4 regions of the Pseudomonas sp. FW305-20 genome follow, and region 2 is predicted to be linked to each of the others. Evidence: predicted binding sites of a transcription regulator. Region 2 holds the regulator's gene; each other region holds the start of a gene.
The links. The regulator sigma-54, encoded in region 2, starts transcription at its own class of promoters, with help from an activator protein. The targets are predictions, from matches to a motif close to ANTGGCATNNANNTTGCTNT.
Positions count from the first base shown of each region.

Region 1 (4,716 bases), on a different contig from region 2:
GGGCGGGTGGTGGTCACAATGTCACGAAACAGGCGCACTTGAGCGGGTACGAAGACTGTCCAGGGCGACGCGCCTTCGCAGCGAACCTTGACCGTAACCCGGCCCAGCGGCGTGGCCGGGCTCTCCAGGGACGCTGTCAATTCCTTGTCGCACATGGGCATGCGCAGCCGTGGATCGAGCTGCTTGACCTCGATCTCGTAGCGGCCTTCCGATTGACTGGTGGCCAGATAGTCTTCTACGGTGAATTCAAGAAAGCCCTGGGTGACGCCGATAAGCATGTCAGGCAAGGTAACCGCGTCAGCAAGGGCAGGGCAGCCAGCGTTGAACAGGCAGACGGCCGACACCGCGCAAAGCAATTTGCGGGCGTTTGATGTCAGGCGTCGGAAAAATGTCGGTTCTGTGTTCATAAGAGTTAAAAAGCAAGCGCCGTGCCGTTTAGTGATGAATGCGCGTCGCAACACACTTAAGCGTTGGTGTAGGAGTCTGTGCATGGCTGGGGTAATGGATGCGGTAAACCAGCGCACGCAACTGGTAGGGCAGAATCGCCTTGAGCTGTTGTTGTTCCGTCTCGACGGCCAGCAGCTGTATGGGATCAACGTGTTCAAGGTTCGGGAGGTGCTGCAATGCCCCAAACTGACGCTGATGCCAAAATCCAGTCCTGTCGTGTGCGGTGTGGCAAGTATTCGGGGGGCGACCATTCCGATTCTTGATCTGGCGATGGCGACCGGCTCCGGTGCGTTGAAAGATCAAAGCAATCCCTTCGTGATCATCACGGAGTACAACACCAAGACCCAGGGTTTCCTGGTGCGGTCAGTGGAACGCATCGTCAACATGAACTGGGAGGAGATTCATCCGCCACCCAAGGGCACGGGACGCGATCATTACCTGACAGCTGTGACTCGGGTCGACAATCAGTTAGTCGAAATCATCGACGTCGAGAAAGTGCTGGCAGAAGTGGCGCCGACACCGGAAGCGATTTCCGTCGGCGTAGTGGATGTCGAAACCCAGCACAAGGCGCTCTCTTTGCGAGTGCTGACGGTCGATGACTCGTCGGTGGCGCGCAAGCAGGTGACCCGTTGCCTGCAGACGGTCGGTGTCGAAGTGGTGGCGTTGAACGACGGTCGGCAAGCGCTGGATTACCTGCGCAAGCTGGTCGACGAGGGCAAGAAGCCGGAAGAAGAGTTCCTGATGATGATTTCCGACATCGAGATGCCGGAGATGGACGGGTACACCCTCACGGCCGAGATCCGCAACGACCCTCGCATGCAAAAGCTTCACATCATCCTGCATACTTCGTTGTCCGGTGTATTCAATCAGGCGATGGTCAAGAAGGTCGGTGCCGATGACTTCCTTGCCAAATTCCGTCCTGATGACCTGGCATCCCGGGTAGTCAACCGGATCAAGGCAGCAGACATCAGCTAGGGGCCTTTTGCCCCTAACGGTTAATACGATTTAAGAGGCGGCATCTTTGTCTACGGGTAATTTGGATTTCGAACAGTTCCGGGTCTTCCTGGAAAAAGCCTGTGGCATTTTGCTTGGTGAAAACAAGCAATACCTGGTCTCGAGCCGTCTCAACAAACTGATGGAACAGCAAGGCATCAAGTCCCTCGGTGAGCTGGTCCAGCGCATCCAGACCCAGCCGCGCAGCGGTTTGCGCGAGATGGTGGTGGATGCCATGACCACCAACGAAACCCTGTGGTTTCGTGACACCTATCCGTTTGAAGTCTTGAAGAACAAGGTGCTGCCCGCGGCGATCAAGGCCGCCCCTGGCCAGCGTCTGCGGATCTGGTCGGCGGCCTGTTCGTCGGGTCAGGAACCGTATTCGCTGTCGATGTCGATCGATGAGTTCGAGCGCGTGAACATGGGCCAGTTGAAGATGGGCGTGCAGATCGTTGCCACCGACCTGTCCGGTACCATGCTGACCAACTGCAAGACCGGCGAGTACGACAGCCTGGCCATTGGCCGCGGCCTGTCGCCCGAGCGCCTTCAACGTTACTTCGACCCGAAAGGGCCGGGGCGCTGGGCCATCAAGGCTCCGATCAAGAGCCGGGTGGAGTTTCGCTCGTTCAACCTGCTGGACAGCTACGCAGCGCTGGGCAAGTTTGACATCGTGTTCTGCCGCAACGTGCTGATCTACTTCTCCGCCGAGGTGAAGAAGGACATCCTGTTGCGCATTCACAGCACGTTGAAGCCGGGCGGTTATCTGTTCCTCGGCGCGTCCGAGGCGCTGAACGGTTTGCCGGATCATTACCAGATGGTCCAGTGCAGCCCGGGGATCATTTACCAGGCGAAGTGATTCGTTGGCGTCATCAAAAAACGGGAGTCCTCAGGGGCTCCCGTTTTTTTTTGCCTGCAATATTTCCGGCATCACATCTATCCCCTGTGGGAGCGGGCTTGGCCATGGGAAAGCGGCAGAAAAGCGGCAGGCGGCGGAAATCGGTTGCCGCTTTTCTGGCATTGCCGCATGGCCACGGCCCGCAAAGCCCCGGTTTATGGGCTTTTTTTAATTGGCACGACGCTTGCTATGTCCCTGTTACGAAAAATCAGGTCACCCAAAGGTTTCCGACATGAGCATCAGCTTCGATAAAGCGCTCGGTATCCACGAACAAGCCCTGGGCTTCCGCGCCCAGCGTGCCGAAGTCCTGGCCAACAACATCGCCAACGCCGACACCCCGAACTACAAGGCTCGGGATCTGGATTTCTCCAAAGTGCTCGCCGCACAGAACGAGAAGACCAAGAGTGGATCTTTCGCCTTGAACATGACTAACAGCCGTCATATCGAAGCCGAAGGCCTGGGCAATGGCGACGAGTCGCTGATGTATCGCACGCCGATGCAACCGTCGATCGACCAGAACACCGTGGACGCTCAGCTGGAACAATCGAACTACGCGGAAAACGCGGTCAACTTCCAGGCCAGCTTCACCCTGCTCAACAGCAAATTCAAAGGGCTGGTGTCAGCCCTTCGTGGAGAGTAAGTCATGTCCCTAGCCAGTGTTTTCAACATTGCCGGTAGCGGCATGAGTGCCCAGACCACTCGCTTGAACACCGTCGCCAGTAACATCGCCAACGCCGAGACCGTCTCGTCGAGCATCGACCAGACCTACCGTGCACGGCACCCGGTATTCGCCACCATGTTCCAGGGCGGCCAGAGCGGCGGTAGCGACTCGCTGTTCCAGAACCAGGACGCCGCCGGTCAAGGCGTGCAAGTGCTGGGCGTGGTCGAAGACCAGAGCAATCTTGATGCGCGCTACGAGCCGAACCATCCGGCGGCCGACGCCAAGGGCTACGTCTACTACCCGAACGTCAACGTGGTGGAGGAAATGGCTGACATGATTTCCGCGAGTCGTTCGTTCCAGACCAACGCGGAAATGATGAACACCGCCAAAACCATGATGCAGAAGGTCCTGACCCTCGGTCAGTGATAAGGGGCGACTCAGATGAGTGTTACTGATACCACCAGTAGTTTGAGCCTCAAGGACATCCTGGCCAACTCCTCGATCAAGACCAACACCAGCGCCGACGGCCTGGCGGCGGCAACGAACAGCGCCACCGGCAAAAAGGCCCTGGGCAAGGACGCGTTCCTGCAGTTGCTGGTAACGCAACTGAAAAACCAGAACCCGCTGGAACCGCAGGACAACGGCGAGTTCGTCGCCCAGTTGGCCCAGTTCAGTAGCCTGGAAGGCATCACCACACTCAACGACACCGTCAGTGGCCTGGCGAGCAATTACAACTCGTCCCAGGCGTTGCAGGCGTCGTCGCTGGTCGGTCGTTCGGTGATTGCCCCGAGCGACAAGTCGGTGGTCGATACCTCCAAGAGTTTCAGCGGCACCATTGCCGTACCGGCGTCGGTGGACCCGCTCAAGGTCAAGATCACCGATGCCGATGGCAAGGTTGTCCGCACCATCGACCTGGGCAGCCAGAAGGCCGGCACTTCCAGTTTCATCTGGGATGGCAAAAACGACGCAGGCGAAGTGGCCAAGGCGGGTACCTATACCTTCGGCGCTACGGCGACCTACGACGGCAAGGCGACCTCGCTGGTGACGTACCTGCCGGCAACGGTCAACAGCGTGACGATCAGCCAGACCGGCGGTGAGTTGATGCTCAACCTGGCCGGGGCCGGCAGCATCGCCCTGTCCAAAGTACAAACTATTGGTATGTAGAGCCGACTAACACGGCACAAAGGAGTGGAATATGTCTTTCAATATCGGCCTTAGCGGTCTCTATGCAGCCAACAAACAACTGGACGTGACCGGCAACAACATCGCCAACGTCGCGACCACCGGTTTCAAATCGTCCCGTGCGGAATTCGAAGACGTTTACTCGGCCACCAAGCTGGGTTCCGGCAGCAAAACCATCGGTAACGGCGTGCGCCTGGCCAACGTTTCCCAGCAGTTCACCCAGGGCGACGTCAACAACACCGGCAACGTGCTGGACATGGGCATCAACGGTTCCGGCTTCTTCGTGCTGAGCGAGAACGGTTCGATGTCCTACACCCGTGCCGGTACGTTCAAGGTCGACAAGGACGGTTACGTCACCAATAGCGATGGCTCTGCGCGTCTGCAGGGTTATGGCGTGGATGCCAATGGCAAAATCCTCAACGGCGTTTTGACTGACCTGCGCATCGATACGTCGAACCTGGCGCCAAAAAACACCTCCACGGTTTCGTCGACGATCAACCTGAACTCCACCGCTCCCATCATCAACCAGACGACCAAT
Region 1 covers NZ_JBYTAJ010000053.1:12,604-17,319, forward strand. Annotated here, with positions in the region: gene flgA (flagellar basal body P-ring formation chaperone FlgA) at 1-407, opposite strand, end outside; gene AC3WP4_RS27320 (chemotaxis protein CheV) at 490-1,422, shown strand; gene cheR (protein-glutamate O-methyltransferase CheR) at 1,469-2,296, shown strand; gene flgB (flagellar basal body rod protein FlgB) at 2,568-2,975, shown strand; gene flgC (flagellar basal body rod protein FlgC) at 2,979-3,422, shown strand; gene flgD (flagellar hook assembly protein FlgD) at 3,438-4,160, shown strand; gene flgE (flagellar hook protein FlgE) at 4,192-4,716, shown strand, end outside.
Region 1: the regulator sigma-54 is predicted to act here: its motif matches at 2,507-2,526, upstream of flgB (flagellar basal body rod protein FlgB).

Region 2 (4,716 bases):
GTGAGCGCCTGGGCTCTGCCGAACGATCAAGAGCAGCCTATCCGCATCCAGGCCGACGATGCCCAGCTGGACGACAAGAATGGTGTTGCCACCTATAAAGGTGACGTGATCATTACCCAGGGCTCGATGATCGTTAAAGGCAATACTGTGACCATCACCCGCACGCCGGCCGGCGACATCGACGTGGTGACATCGGTGGGCAATCTGGCCTACTTCGAGCAGATGCAGACGGCTGGCGACACCAAGCCGGTTCAGGGCTACGGAGTGACCATCCAGTACCACGCCTCGCAAAACCGCGTCGTATTGATCGATCGCGCCAAAGTCATCGACAAGGACAACAACGTCACCCAAGGCGAGAAAATCGTCTACGACACGGTGAAAAAGCTTGCCAGCGCCGGTCGTGCGACGGGCAACAAGGTTACCGAGTCGCGTCCGCGCATCGACATGGTGATCCAGCCGAAGAAGAAAACCGACGAGCAAAAGGCCCAGTAATGGCAACTCTGAAAGCTCAGCATCTGGCCAAGAGCTACAAGAGCCGCCAGGTCGTGCGTGACGTCAGCCTGTCGATCGACAGCGGTCAGATCGTCGGCCTGCTGGGTCCCAACGGCGCCGGCAAGACCACCTGCTTTTACATGATTGTCGGCCTGGTACAGGCCGATCAGGGCCGCGTACTGATTGACGACCTGGATGTCAGTCACCAGCCTATGCACGGTCGTGCGAAGGCCGGCATCGGCTATCTTCCGCAAGAAGCATCGATCTTCCGCAAACTCTCGGTAGCCGACAACATCATGGCGATCCTCGAGACCCGCAAGGAACTCGACAAGGCCGGTCGTCGCCAGGAGCTGGAAAGTCTGCTGCAGGAATTCCACATCAGCCACATCCGCGACAACCTCGGGATGAGCCTGTCCGGTGGTGAACGCCGCCGCGTGGAGATCGCCCGGGCACTGGCTACCAACCCGAAATTCATCCTGCTCGACGAACCATTCGCCGGCGTGGACCCGATTTCGGTGGGCGACATCAAGCAGATCATCTATCACCTCAAGGCCAAGGGCATTGGTGTGCTGATCACTGACCACAACGTCCGTGAAACCCTGGATATCTGCGAAACCGCCTACATCGTCAACGATGGCCAGCTGATCGCCGAAGGTGACTCTGCCACCATCCTGGCCAACGACCTGGTCAAGGAAGTGTATCTGGGCCATGAGTTCCGCCTGTAAGCACTCAGGTGTCTGGCTGGTTGCCCGGGCGCTTGTCTCGATAAAAAATCAACATTTTTTTATTGTTACAGCGCTCTAGGCAAACGCTGCAGTTTCGGGCATATAATTTGCTTATGTTTGGCGCTCCGGCGCCCTGTAGTGGATGGCGCATGTGCGCCGGCGAATAAGGTGTTAAGCCCCTGCCATGAAACCATCGCTAGTCTTGAGAATGGGCCAGCAGCTGACGATGACACCGCAGCTGCAACAGGCCATCCGCCTGCTCCAATTGTCGACCCTGGACCTGCAACAGGAAATCCAGGAGGCCCTGGAGTCCAATCCGATGCTCGAACGCCAGGAAGAAGGCGACGACTTCGATAACGCCGACCCCTTGGCCGACAAAGCCGAACAGCTACCCAACGCCGATGTTTCGGAACCCTCCTACCAGGAAACCGCCCCGACGGTTGATAACCTCGATGAAGGTGACTGGAACGAGCGCATCCCCAACGAACTGCCCGTCGATACCGCATGGGAAGACGTCTACCAGACCAGCGCCAGCAGCCTGCCGAGCAACGATGACGACGAGTGGGACTTCACCACCCGGACATCGGCCGGCGAAAGCCTGCAAAGCCACCTGCTGTGGCAACTGAACCTGGCGCCGATGTCCGACACCGATCGCCTGATCGCCGTGACCCTGATCGATTGCATCAACAATCAGGGCTACCTGGACGAGACCCTCGAGGAGATTCTCGAAGCCTTCGACCCGGAACTGGACATCGAACTGGACGAAATCGAAGCCGTCCTGCACCGTATCCAGCAATTCGAACCTGCCGGTATCGGCGCCCGTAACCTGGGCGAATGCCTGCTGCTGCAATTGCGCCAATTGCCCGCCAAGACACCTTGGCTGGTCGAGGCCAAACGCCTGGTCACCGAGTACATCGACCTGCTCGGCAGTCGCGATTACAGCCAGCTGATGCGTCGCATGAAGCTCAAGGAAGACGAACTGCGTCAGGTGATTGAACTGGTGCAGAGCCTCAACCCGCGCCCAGGCTCGCAAATCGAGTCCAGCGAAGCCGAATACGTCGTTCCCGACGTGATCGTACGCAAGGACAACGAGCGCTGGCTGGTGGAGCTGAACCAGGAATCCGTGCCACGACTGCGGGTCAACGCTCAATACGCCGGCTTCGTGCGCCGCGCCGACACCAGCGCCGACAACACCTTCATGCGCAATCAGTTGCAAGAAGCCCGCTGGTTCATCAAGAGCCTGCAAAGCCGCAACGAAACCCTGATGAAAGTGGCCACGCAAATCGTCGAGCATCAGCGCGGTTTTCTTGAATACGGCGACGAAGCCATGAAACCGCTGGTCCTGCATGACATCGCCGAAGCGGTAGGGATGCACGAGTCGACGATTTCACGGGTAACCACGCAAAAGTTCATGCATACCCCTCGGGGCATATATGAACTGAAATACTTTTTTTCTAGCCACGTCAGCACCTCCGAGGGCGGTGAATGCTCGTCCACGGCAATCCGCGCGATCATCAAAAAACTGGTTGCCGCGGAAAATCAGAAAAAGCCGTTGAGTGACAGCAAGATCGCTGGTTTACTGGAGGCACAAGGCATTCAGGTGGCTCGCCGCACCGTCGCCAAGTACCGCGAATCCCTAGGGATCGCGCCTTCGAGCGAACGCAAGCGGTTGATGTAGAGCCACGCCACAGCGTTCCAGTGGCAGGTATTTCTGCCTGCCGCTTTATGCACTGGCAACGAAGGAGAAGCTGTATGCAAGTCAACATCAGTGGACACCAACTGGAAGTGACCGAACCTCTTCGCACCTACATCGGCGAAAAACTCGAACGATTAGAGAGGCATTTCGACAAGATCACCAACGTGCAGGTCACGATGACGGTCGAAAAGCTCAAGCAGAAAATCGAAGCCACGCTGCATATTCCCGGCAATGAAGTGGTCGCAAACGCGGAGCATACCGATATGTACGCGGCGATCGACGCACTGACCGACAAGCTGGATAAACAACTCAAAAAGCATAAGGAAAAGACCCAAAGCCTCCTCCAGGGCGCGACCGGTCGTTAACACTCCCTACCCATGATCCGACTTGAAAGCATCCTGACCCCCGGCCGTTCCCTCGTGAACGTGCCGGGCGGCAGTAAAAAGAAAGCCCTCGAGCAAATTGCCAACCTTATCCATAAAGAAGTACCGGATCTGGAGATGCAAGATGTCTTCGAGGCTCTGATTGCCCGTGAAAAACTCGGCTCAACCGGCTTTGGCAACGGCATTGCCATTCCCCACTGCCGCCTGAAGGGCTGTACCTCGCCCATCAGCGCCCTGATGCACCTTGATGCACCCATCGATTTCGACGCCATCGACGGCGCCCCGGTTGACCTGCTGTTCGTTCTGCTGGTCCCGGAAGCCGCTACCGATGCGCACCTGGAGTTGCTGCGCCAGATCGCCAGCATGCTCGACCGCAAGGAAGTGCGCGAAAAGCTGCGCAGCGCCCCGAGCAATGAAGCCTTGTATCAGGTTGTCCTGGACGAGCAAAACGGTCATTAATCATGCGCTTGATCATCGTCAGTGGCCGTTCCGGCTCAGGTAAAAGTACCGCACTCGATGTTCTCGAGGACAACGGCTTCTACTGCATCGACAACCTGCCCGCCGGCCTGCTGCCGGAACTGGCCGAACGTGCGCTGATCCATACTGAGCTGGCGCAACCGCTGGTGGCCGTATCGATCGATGCGCGCAACTTGCCGAGTCACTTGTCGCGTTTTCCCGAACTGCTGGAAGAAGTGCGCAGCCGGCATATCCAGTGTGATGTGCTTTATCTGGACGCCGACGAAGAAACCTTGCTCAAGCGTTTCTCGGAAACCCGCCGTCGTCACCCGCTGAGCAATTCCAATCGCTCGCTGGCCGAGGCCATCAACGATGAGACCGCCCTGCTCGGGCCGATTGCCGATCTCGCCGATCTCAAGGTAAACACCACCAACCTGAACCTGTATCAACTGCGAGATACCATCAAGCTGCGCCTGTTGAACCAGCCGGAATCCGGTACGGCGTTCCTGGTGGAATCTTTCGGCTTCAAGCGTGGAATGCCGGTGGACGCTGATCTGGTGTTCGACGTGCGCTGCCTGCCGAACCCTTACTGGAAGCCAGAGTTGCGCGATCAATCGGGTCTCGACCAACCGGTTGCCGATTACCTGGCGGCACAGCCGGACGTCGAAGAGATGTTCCAGGACATCTCCACCTACTTGTTAAAGTGGCTACCCCGCTTTGCCGCCAGCAACCGCGCTTATGTCACCATTGCCATTGGCTGCACCGGCGGCCATCACCGCTCCGTCTACCTGACCGAACGTCTGGGCCAGGCCCTGCAAAAATCCCTGAAGAACGTCCAGGTTCGCCACCGCGACCTCAGCTAAAGGATTCACACCGCGATGCCTGCTCTGGAAATTGAAATCATCAACAAGCTGGGCCTGCATGCCCGCGCTTCTGCAAAATTCGTTGGCGTCGCCGGTGAGTT
Region 2 covers NZ_JBYTAJ010000003.1:196,699-201,414, forward strand. Annotated here, with positions in the region: gene lptA (lipopolysaccharide transport periplasmic protein LptA) at 1-492, shown strand, start outside; gene lptB (LPS export ABC transporter ATP-binding protein) at 492-1,217, shown strand; gene AC3WP4_RS04360 (RNA polymerase factor sigma-54) at 1,402-2,895, shown strand; gene hpf (ribosome hibernation-promoting factor, HPF/YfiA family) at 2,970-3,278, shown strand; gene ptsN (PTS IIA-like nitrogen regulatory protein PtsN) at 3,291-3,755, shown strand; gene rapZ (RNase adapter RapZ) at 3,758-4,615, shown strand; gene AC3WP4_RS04380 (HPr family phosphocarrier protein) at 4,631-4,716, shown strand, end outside.

Region 3 (4,716 bases), on a different contig from region 2:
CTTCGCAATGGGCTTGGTTCAATGTGGACATGATGGGTTCCTGAAATCGAATTATTGGAATTCGGCCGTCAATTCACCACGCTAAACCAAAGCGTCGGTTCCTGACAGGCTCACTTGATTCTAAAAGCTGCGGATCACGCAGCCTTTGGCGGAAATTTCGGTGTGTGCAAGCCCAACAGCATGCCTTGCTTGACCATGCCCATGATGTCTTCGTGGGCGAGGTCGAACAGACGCTTGAGGTTCGGCAGGACAAAGTACAGCGGTTGCAGGATGTCGATGCGATACGGCGTGCGCATGCATTCCAGCGGATCGAAGGCCTGATGCTCAGGTTCGTCTGACAGGCAGTAAACGGTTTCTTTCGGCGAGGAGAGAATGCCGCCGCCATAGATGCGCAGGCCTTCAGCTGTATCGACCAGGCCGAACTCGATGGTCATCCAGTACAGGCGCGCCAGGTACACGCGTTCTTCCTTGGAAGCCTGTAGGCCGAGTTTGCCGTAGGTGTGGGTGAATTCGGCAAACCAGGGGTTGGTCAGCAGCGGGCAGTGGCCAAAGATCTCGTGGAAAATGTCCGGCTCTTGCAGGTAATCCAGCTCTTCGCGGGTACGAATAAACGTCGCCACCGGAAACTGCTTGTTGGCGAGCAATTCGAAAAAGGTCTGGAAGGGGATCAGTGCGGGCACCCGGGCAACCTGCCACCCGGTGGTTTCACCGAGGACCTTGTTGATCTCGCCGAGTTGCGGAATGCGGTCGTGGGGCAGACCGAGTTTTTCGATACCGTCCAGGTATTCCTGGCACGCACGACCCTCGATCACTTTCAGTTGGCGAGTGATCAGCGTGTTCCACACCGCGTGTTCTTCGGCGGGGTAGTCGATAAAACCTTGCGCATCGGGCTCGCGAGCCACGTATTGCGTCTGCTTCATGCTGCTCTCCTGCTAGGGGATTCGTTCTTGTTGTGTGTACAGCTATGGACCTAGAAATACCTCAGAAATGCAGTGTTGCAGCGCCCGAGTCGCGCTGTGCGTAGGAAAAATCGTCGATTTTTGTAAAGTAATCGTTACGGATCGACTGAAATGGCGCAGGGATTGAGATTGGCGGGTTTGAAATGGCGTGCAGGTGTCACATAATCTTGACGACTAAGTTGGTGTCTGCGCAGAAAAATCCCTGCTCAGGCCCTCAATCACTCCTGTTTCGGGCGTTTTTATGCGTATCAAAGTCCACTGCCAGAACCGCATCGGCATCCTGCGCGACATTCTCAACTTGCTGGTGGAGTACGGGATCAACGTCGCTCGCGGCGAAGTCGGCGGTGAGCATGGCAACGCGATCTATCTGCACTGCCCGAACCTGATCAACATTCAGTTTCAGGCGTTGCGTCCGAAGTTTGAGGCGATCGGCGGGGTATTCGGCGTCAAGCGTGTAGGGCTGATGCCCAGCGAACGTCGGCACATGGAACTCAATGCGTTGCTCGGCGCCTTGGAATTTCCGGTGCTATCGATCGACATGGGCGGCTCGATCGTCGCGGCCAACCGCGCGGCGGCGCAGTTGCTCGGCGTGCGGGTCGATGAGGTGCCGGGGATTCCGTTGTCGCGTTACGCCGAGGATTTCGACTTGCCGGAACTGGTGCGCGCCAACAAGTCGCGGATCAACGGCTTGCGGGTGAAAGTGAAGGGCGACGTGTTTCTCGCCGACATTGCGCCACTGCAATCGGAGCATGACGACAGCGAAGCAATGGCCGGTGCGGTACTCACGTTGCACCGCGCCGACCGGGTCGGTGAGCGCATCTATAACGTGCGCAAGCAGGAGTTGCGCGGTTTCGACAGCATTTTCCAGAGCTCGAAGGTGATGGCCGCGGTGGTGCGCGAAGCCCGACGCATGGCGCCGCTGGATGCGCCGCTATTGATAGAAGGCGAAACCGGTACCGGTAAAGAGTTGTTGGCGCGCGCCTGCCATCTGGCGAGTCCGCGGGGGCAGTCACCGTTGATGGCGCTCAACTGCGCCGGCCTGCCGGAATCCATGGCTGAGACGGAGCTGTTCGGCTACGGCCCCGGCGCTTTCGAGGGGGCGCGGGCCGAGGGTAAGCTCGGTCTGCTGGAGCTGACGGCAGGCGGTACGCTGTTTCTCGATGGTGTCGGGGAAATGAGCCCGCGCTTGCAGGTGAAGTTGCTGCGCTTCCTGCAGGACGGTTGCTTCCGTCGTGTGGGCAGTGATGAAGAGGTTTATCTGGATGTGCGGGTGATTTGCGCGACGCAGGTCGACCTGTCCGAGTTGTGCGCGCGGGGTGAGTTTCGCCAGGATTTGTATCACCGCTTGAACGTGCTTTCACTGCACATTCCGCCCCTGCGCGAATGCCTCGATGGTTTGACGCCGCTGGTGGAACACTTCCTCGATCAGGCCAGTCGGCAAATTGGTTGCCCGCTGCCGAAACTGGCGCCGGCGGCGATGGAACGGCTCAGTCACTACCATTGGCCGGGCAATGTTCGGCAATTGGAAAACGTATTGTTCCAGGCGGTTTCTTTGTGCGAGGGCGGGACCGTCAAGGCCGAACATATTCGCCTGCCGGACTACGGCGTGCGTCAGCCGCTTGGCGATTTCTCACTTGAGGGTGGGTTGGACGAGATTGTCGGGCGTTTCGAGAAAGCGGTGCTTGAGCGTTTGTATTCCGAGCATCCGAGCAGTCGCCAATTGGGCAAGCGGTTGGGGGTTTCGCACACCACTATTGCCAATAAGTTGCGTGAGTACGAAGTCGGCAAAGAACCCGGCAGCGCCTGATCGTTCCCACGCTCCGCGTGGGAATGCCTCAATGGACGCTCTGCGTCCGCTTTGGGACGCGGAGCGTCCCGGGCTGCATTCCCACGCTCCGCGTGGGAACGATCAGCGAATCGGTCAGTAAGGTCAGCACTTGCCTCGAAGCGGCATAACACCGCCGGTTTTTCGTCTTCGACACAATCCTCCAATCCCTCCTGAACCCATCAAGTCCTTTGTTTGCCGGGCCCTGCGCCGCCAGAAAAAAGTTGGTCTGCAAATTGCTTGTGGCTCAGCAGTACAGCGGTGGACGGCAAACGTCCGGCATGCAGAGGAAAGAGTGTGGACAAGTACCTTTATGTGGCAATGACCGGCGCCAGCCAGAATGCACTGGCGCAGAAGGCTCATGCGAACAACCTGGCGAACATCTCCACCAACGGTTTCCAGAAAGACCTGGAGCAGGCGCGTTCGATGCCGGTGTTCGGCGACAGCTTTCCGGCGCGTGCGTTTGCCCTGTCCGAGCGTCCGGCCACCGATTTCTCCCTTGGCGCATTGGTGCAAACCGGTCGCGACCTCGATGTCGCGGTGCAAGGCAATGGCTGGATCGCCGTGCAGAACCCTGATGGCGGCGAAAGCTACGTGCGCACCGGCAGCCTGAATGTCGACGCCCTGGGCGTGCTGCGGGCCGGCAATGGTATGCCGGTGATGGGCAATGGCGGGCCGATTGCCGTGCCACCCGAGCAGCAAATCGAAGTGGGCGAGGACGGCACCATCAGCATTCGTGCGATGGGCGAAGGTCCGCGCGTGATGGCGGAAGTCGACCGCATCAAACTGGTCAACCCGGATTTCAAGAACATGACCAAAGGCCTGGACGGTTCGATCCACACCAAGGACGGCAAGCCGGCGCAGGCCGATGCCGACGTCAAACTGGTGTCCGGCTTCCTTGAGTCGAGCAACGTCAACGCCGTGGAAGAGATGACCTCGGTGCTGGCCCTGGCCAAGCAGTTCGAGCTGCACATCAAGATGATGAACACCGCCAAAGAAGACGACCAGGCCATGGCTCGGGTCTTGCAGATCAGCTAATTATCAGAACGTCGCGCCGTAAAACAGGCGCACGAGGAGAATCGAATGCTTCCGGCTCTATGGGTTGCCAAAACAGGTCTGTCCGCCCAGGACACCAACCTGACGACCATTTCCAACAACCTGGCCAACGTGTCGACCACGGGTTTCAAACGTGACCGCGCCGAGTTCCAGGACTTGCTCTACCAGATCAAACGCCAGCCAGGCGCCCAGTCGACCCAGGACAGTGAATTGCCATCGGGTCTGCAATTGGGTACCGGTGTGCGCATTGTCGGCACCCAGAAAAACTTCACCGCCGGCAGCCTGCAAACCACCGAGCAGCCGTTGGACATGGCCATCGACGGTCGCGGCTTCTTCCAGATTCTGCAGCCGGACGGCACCACGTCCTACACCCGTGACGGGACATTCCACCTCGACTCCAACGGTCAGATCGTGAACGCCAGCGGCTTCGCCCTGGAACCGGCCATTGTCATCCCGAACGATGCCCAGACCTTCACGGTCGGTCGCGACGGCACCGTGTCCATCACCGTTACCGGCAACCCGGCCTCCCAAGTGATCGGCAACCTGCAAACCGCCGACTTCATCAACCCGGCCGGTCTGCAAGCGGTGGGCAACAACCTGTTCCTGGAAACTGCGGCCAGCGGCGCGCCACAAGTCGGTACCCCGGGCCTGGCCGGTTTCGGCACCACGTTGCAGAACACCCTCGAGACCTCGAACGTCAGCACCGTTGAAGAGATGGTCAACATGATCACCACTCAGCGCGCTTACGAGATGAACTCCAAGGTGATCTCCACTGCCGACCAGATGCTCTCGTTCGTAACGCAGAATCTGTAATCAAGTCTATGAGGCGGCCATGAGGTCGCCTGCAACACCGTGAGGTAGGGTCATGAATCGCTT
Region 3 covers NZ_JBYTAJ010000015.1:39,457-44,172, forward strand. Annotated here, with positions in the region: gene AC3WP4_RS15005 (4a-hydroxytetrahydrobiopterin dehydratase) at 1-31, opposite strand, end outside; gene phhA (phenylalanine 4-monooxygenase) at 135-920, opposite strand; gene AC3WP4_RS15015 (sigma-54-dependent transcriptional regulator) at 1,201-2,766, shown strand; gene AC3WP4_RS15020 (flagellar basal body rod protein FlgF) at 3,082-3,822, shown strand; gene flgG (flagellar basal-body rod protein FlgG) at 3,868-4,653, shown strand; gene flgH (flagellar basal body L-ring protein FlgH) at 4,706-4,716, shown strand, end outside.
Region 3: the regulator sigma-54 is predicted to act here: its motif matches at 3,008-3,027, upstream of AC3WP4_RS15020 (flagellar basal body rod protein FlgF).

Region 4 (4,716 bases), on a different contig from region 2:
TCCAGGGCAGCCGTCAGCTCGACGCCACCGGCGATCCGGCGGTTGCCAATGATGGCGGCATCAGCGCCCAGCTCATCACGAACCAGTTTCATGGCCTGACGCATATCGGCGGCGAAAAAACGCTTAACTTGCATAAACCACTACCTCAGCCGTTGGGCCCTACTGTCGCAACGATGGTCACTTGCTTGTTGTCAGGTATTTCCTGGTAAGCCAACACATGCAAACCCGGGACTGCCAATCGGCCGAATCGCGACAGCATCGCGCGAACCGGACCGGCGACCAGCAGAATCACCGGTTGACCTTGCATTTCCTGACGCTGCGCCGCGTCGATCAACGAACGTTGCAGTTTCTCAGCCATGCTTGGCTCCAGCAGAACACCCTCTTCCGAGCCTTGTCCTGCCTTCTGAAGACTATTGAGCAATATTTGTTCCAACCTTGGCTCCAGGGTGATCACTGGCAGCTCGGAGTCAGTGCCTACAATGCTTTGGACGATTGCACGGGATACGCCGACGCGCACCGCGGCCACCAGCGCGGCAGTATCTTGACTCTTGCTGGCGTTGTTGGCGATGGCCTCGGCAATGCTGCGGATATCGCGAACTGGCACCTGTTCGGCCAGCAACGCCTGCAATACTTTGAGCAGCTGCGACAGCGACACCACGCCCGGCACCAGTTCTTCAGCCAGTTTTGGCGAGCTTTTGGCCAGCAATTGCATGAGTTGCTGCACTTCTTCGTGACCGATCAACTCACTCGAATGCTTGTAGAGAATCTGGTTCAAGTGGGTTGCCACTACCGTACTGGCATCGACCACGGTGTAACCGAGGGATTGGGCCTGGGCACGCTGGCTGATTTCGATCCAGACCGCCTCCAGGCCGAAAGCCGGATCTTTGGCGGTAATGCCGTTGAGCGTGCCGTAGACCTGGCCCGGGTTGATCGCCAACTCGCGATCCGGGTAAATCTCCGCTTCGGCCAGGATCACCCCCATCAGGGTCAGGCGGTAGGCACTTGGCGCCAGGTCGAGGTTGTCACGGATATGCACGGTCGGCATCAGGAAGCCCAGATCCTGGGACAGCTTCTTGCGCACGCCCTTGATTCGCGCCAGCAATTGACCACCCTGATTACGGTCCACCAAGGGAATCAGTCGGTAGCCGACTTCCAGGCCGATCATGTCGATCGGCGTGACGTCATCCCAGCCAAGCTCCTTGGTTTCCTGAGCGCGAGCCGGCGATGGCAGCAATTCCTGCTGACGCTTGACCTCTTGCAGGGCCTGTACCTTGACCACGTTCTGCTTCTTCCAGAACAGGTACGCGCCGCCCGCCGCCAGGGCTGCCATGCTGAGAAAGGAAAAGTGCGGCATGCCCGGCACGAGGCCCATCACCGCCATCAAACCCGCCGCCACCGCCAACGCTTTGGGCGAGGCGAACATCTGGCGATTGATCTGCTTGCCCATGTCTTCCGAGCCGGAAGCACGGGTCACCATGATTGCCGCAGCTGTCGATAAAAGCAGTGATGGCAATTGCGCCACCAAACCGTCACCGATGGTCAACAAGGCGTACACCCGACCGGCATCGCCGAAGGTCATGCCGTGCTGGAAGATACCGACCGCCATGCCGCCGATCAGGTTGATGAACAGAATCAGCAGGCCGGCAATGGCGTCACCGCGAACGAACTTGCTGGCACCGTCCATGGAACCGTAGAACTCGGCTTCCTGGGCCACTTCCATCCGGCGCAGCTTGGCCTGGTTCTGGTCGATCAGACCGGCGTTCAAGTCGGCGTCGATCGCCATTTGTTTACCAGGCATCGCATCGAGGGTGAAACGCGCGCTCACCTCGGAAATCCGTCCGGCACCCTTGGTCACCACGACGAAGTTGATGATCATCAAAATCGCGAAGACGACGATACCGACCACGTAGTTACCGCCGATCACCACCTCGCCGAAGGCCTGGATCACCTTACCGGCGGCGGCATGGCCGTCCTGACCGTGGAGCATCACCACCCGCGTGGAGGCCACGTTCAGCGCCAGTCGCAACAGGGTCGCCACCAGCAGGATGGTCGGGAACACCGCGAAATCCAGCGGCCGCAACGCGTAAACACAGACCAGCAACACGACAATCGACAACGCGATGTTGAACGTGAAGAACACGTCCAGCAGGAACGGCGGCACCGGCAACATCATCATCGCCAGCATGACCAGCAGCAACAACGGCACACCCAGATTGCCTCGACTCAGGTCGGCAACGTTTGTGCGTGCAGTGTTGAATAACTGAGAGCGATCCACCGGTTTTCCCCGTTCCTTTAAAGCAAACTTTTTGACGCCTGAAGCGGGCGCAGAGCGGCTACTGCAAGAAGCCTTCCAACTTTTGCAGAGGCGGGAAATAGAGGGGTTTATCAAGGAATTTGCAGTGCCTGGTCCGGCCGCTCAACGCCTGTAGCAGCTGTCGAGCCTGCGAGGCTGCGTCCGAGGACGAAGTCCTCGCCAGAGTTTCACGGCTGCTGCGCAGCCGAACGCAGCCTCGCAGGCTCGACAGCTGCTACACGCGCCTCTCTCAGGTGTCGCGCCGCAGGTCGGGCGGAATCGGCAGGTCGCCCTTCAGCGGATCCGGGCGCTTACCCTTGCCGGCACGGTGCTGGCGGATCTGGTAGACGTAAGCGAGCACCTGGGCGACAGCAAGGTAGAGCCCGCCAGGGATTTCCTGATCAAGCTCGGTGGAGTGGTAGATCGAACGCGCCAGTGCCGGCGACTCAAGCAGCAGCACTTCGTTGGCCACCGCGATTTCACGGATTTTCAAAGCCAGGAAGTCGCTGCCCTTGGCAATCAGCATCGGCGCCCCACCCTTGTCCGGGTCGTACTTGAGCGCTACGGCGTAGTGGGTAGGGTTGGTGATGACCACATCGGCGTCGGGGATCGCCGCCATCATCCGGCGCTGGGACATTTCGCGCTGCAACTGGCGAATACGCTGCTTGACCTCCGGTCGCCCTTCGGCTTCTTTATGCTCGTCACGCACTTCCTGCTTGGTCATCAGCAGTTTCTTGTGGCTTTCCCAAAGCTGCACCGGCACGTCCACTGCAGCGATGACGATCAGCCCGCAGGACATCCACAAGGTACTCCAGCCCACCACCTGCAGGCAGTGAATGACGGCCAGCTCCAACGGCTCGTGAGCGATGCGTATCAGGTCATCGATGTCTGACTTCAACACAAGCAGGGCCACAGCCAGAATGATCAAAAACTTCGCAAATGCCTTGAGCAGCTCCGCCACCGCCTTGAACGAAAACATTCGTTTGAGGCCGGCGGCAGGGTTCATCCGACTGAATTTCGGTGCCAGGGACCCCGCTGCGAATAGCCATCCACCCAGGGAGATCGGCCCGATCAACGCTGCCAACACCAGGGTGATCATGATCGGCTGAATCGCCAGCAAGGCTGTCAGCCCTGAATTCAACAGGTAAGTGCTCATGGAGCGCTGATCAAGAATGACTTCACGGGACAGGGAGAAATTCTGCCGCATCAGTTCCATCAATTCTTGCGCCAGCGCCCCGCCGAAAATCAGCAGCGCGACGGATCCGGCAATCATGATCGCAAGGGTGTTGAGTTCTTTCGAACGCGCGATCTCGCCCTTCTCGCGAGAATCCTTCTTGCGTTTCTCGGTGGGGTCTTCTGTTTTGTCCTGACCGCTTTCGCTCTCAGCCATGACTCAGCGCGCCCGTGCCAGTTCGCGTAACAACTGCAAGGCCTCGGAGGCCAGCGGTTGATACTGATTGATAATGTCCGCCAGCCCGACCCAGACGATGAACAGCCCGAGCACCAGTGTCAGCGGGAAGCCGATAGAAAAGATGTTCAACTGCGGCGCAGCCCGGGTCATCACGCCAAAGGCGATGTTGACCACCAGCAACGCGGTGATTGCCGGCAACACCAGCAACAGCGCAGCACCGAGGACCCAGCCGAGCTTGCCGGCCAGTTCCCAGAAATGATTGACCATCAACCCGCTACCGACCGGCAACGTAGTAAAGCTTTCGGTAAGGACTTCGAACACCACCAGGTGGCCGTTCATGGACAGGAACAACAGCGTCACCAGCATGGTGAAGAACTGCCCGATCACCGCCACCGAGACACCGTTGGTGGGATCGACCATCGAAGCGAAACCCATACCCATCTGAATGGAGACGATCTGCCCGGCGACCACAAAGGCCTGGAAGAACAGTTGCAAGGAGAATCCCAGCACGGCACCGACGAGGATCTGCTCGGCAATCAGGAGCAAACCGCTCAAGTCCAGCGCATTGACCGGCGGCATCGGCGGCAGGCCGGGGGCGATCACCAATGTAATCGCCAAGGCGAAATATAGGCGCACTCGCGTAGGCACCAGGGTCGTGCCGAAAACCGGCATGACCATCAGCAAGGCGCCGATACGAAACAGCGGCAGCATGAACGTCGCCACCCAGGTACTGATCTGGGTATCGGTCAGCTGGAGCAGCGACATGGTTTAACCGATGACCTGAGGAATACTGCCGTACAACTGCAGGATGTATTCCATGAAGGTCTGCACCAGCCACGGACCGGCGACGATCAACGTCACCAGCATCACCAGCAGACGCGGCAGGAAGCTCAGGGTCTGTTCGTTGATCTGGGTCGCGGCCTGGAACATCGCCACCAACAGGCCCACAAGCAAACTCGGAATCACCAGCACGGCAACCATCATGGTGGTCAGCCACAGCGCTTCCCGGAAG
Region 4 covers NZ_JBYTAJ010000015.1:99,061-103,776, reverse strand. Annotated here, with positions in the region: gene flhF (flagellar biosynthesis GTPase FlhF) at 1-134, opposite strand, end outside; gene flhA (flagellar biosynthesis protein FlhA) at 146-2,275, opposite strand; gene flhB (flagellar biosynthesis protein FlhB) at 2,544-3,683, opposite strand; gene fliR (flagellar biosynthetic protein FliR) at 3,687-4,469, opposite strand; gene fliQ (flagellar biosynthesis protein FliQ) at 4,473-4,716, opposite strand, start outside.
Region 4: the regulator sigma-54 is predicted to act here: its motif matches at 2,295-2,314, upstream of flhA (flagellar biosynthesis protein FlhA).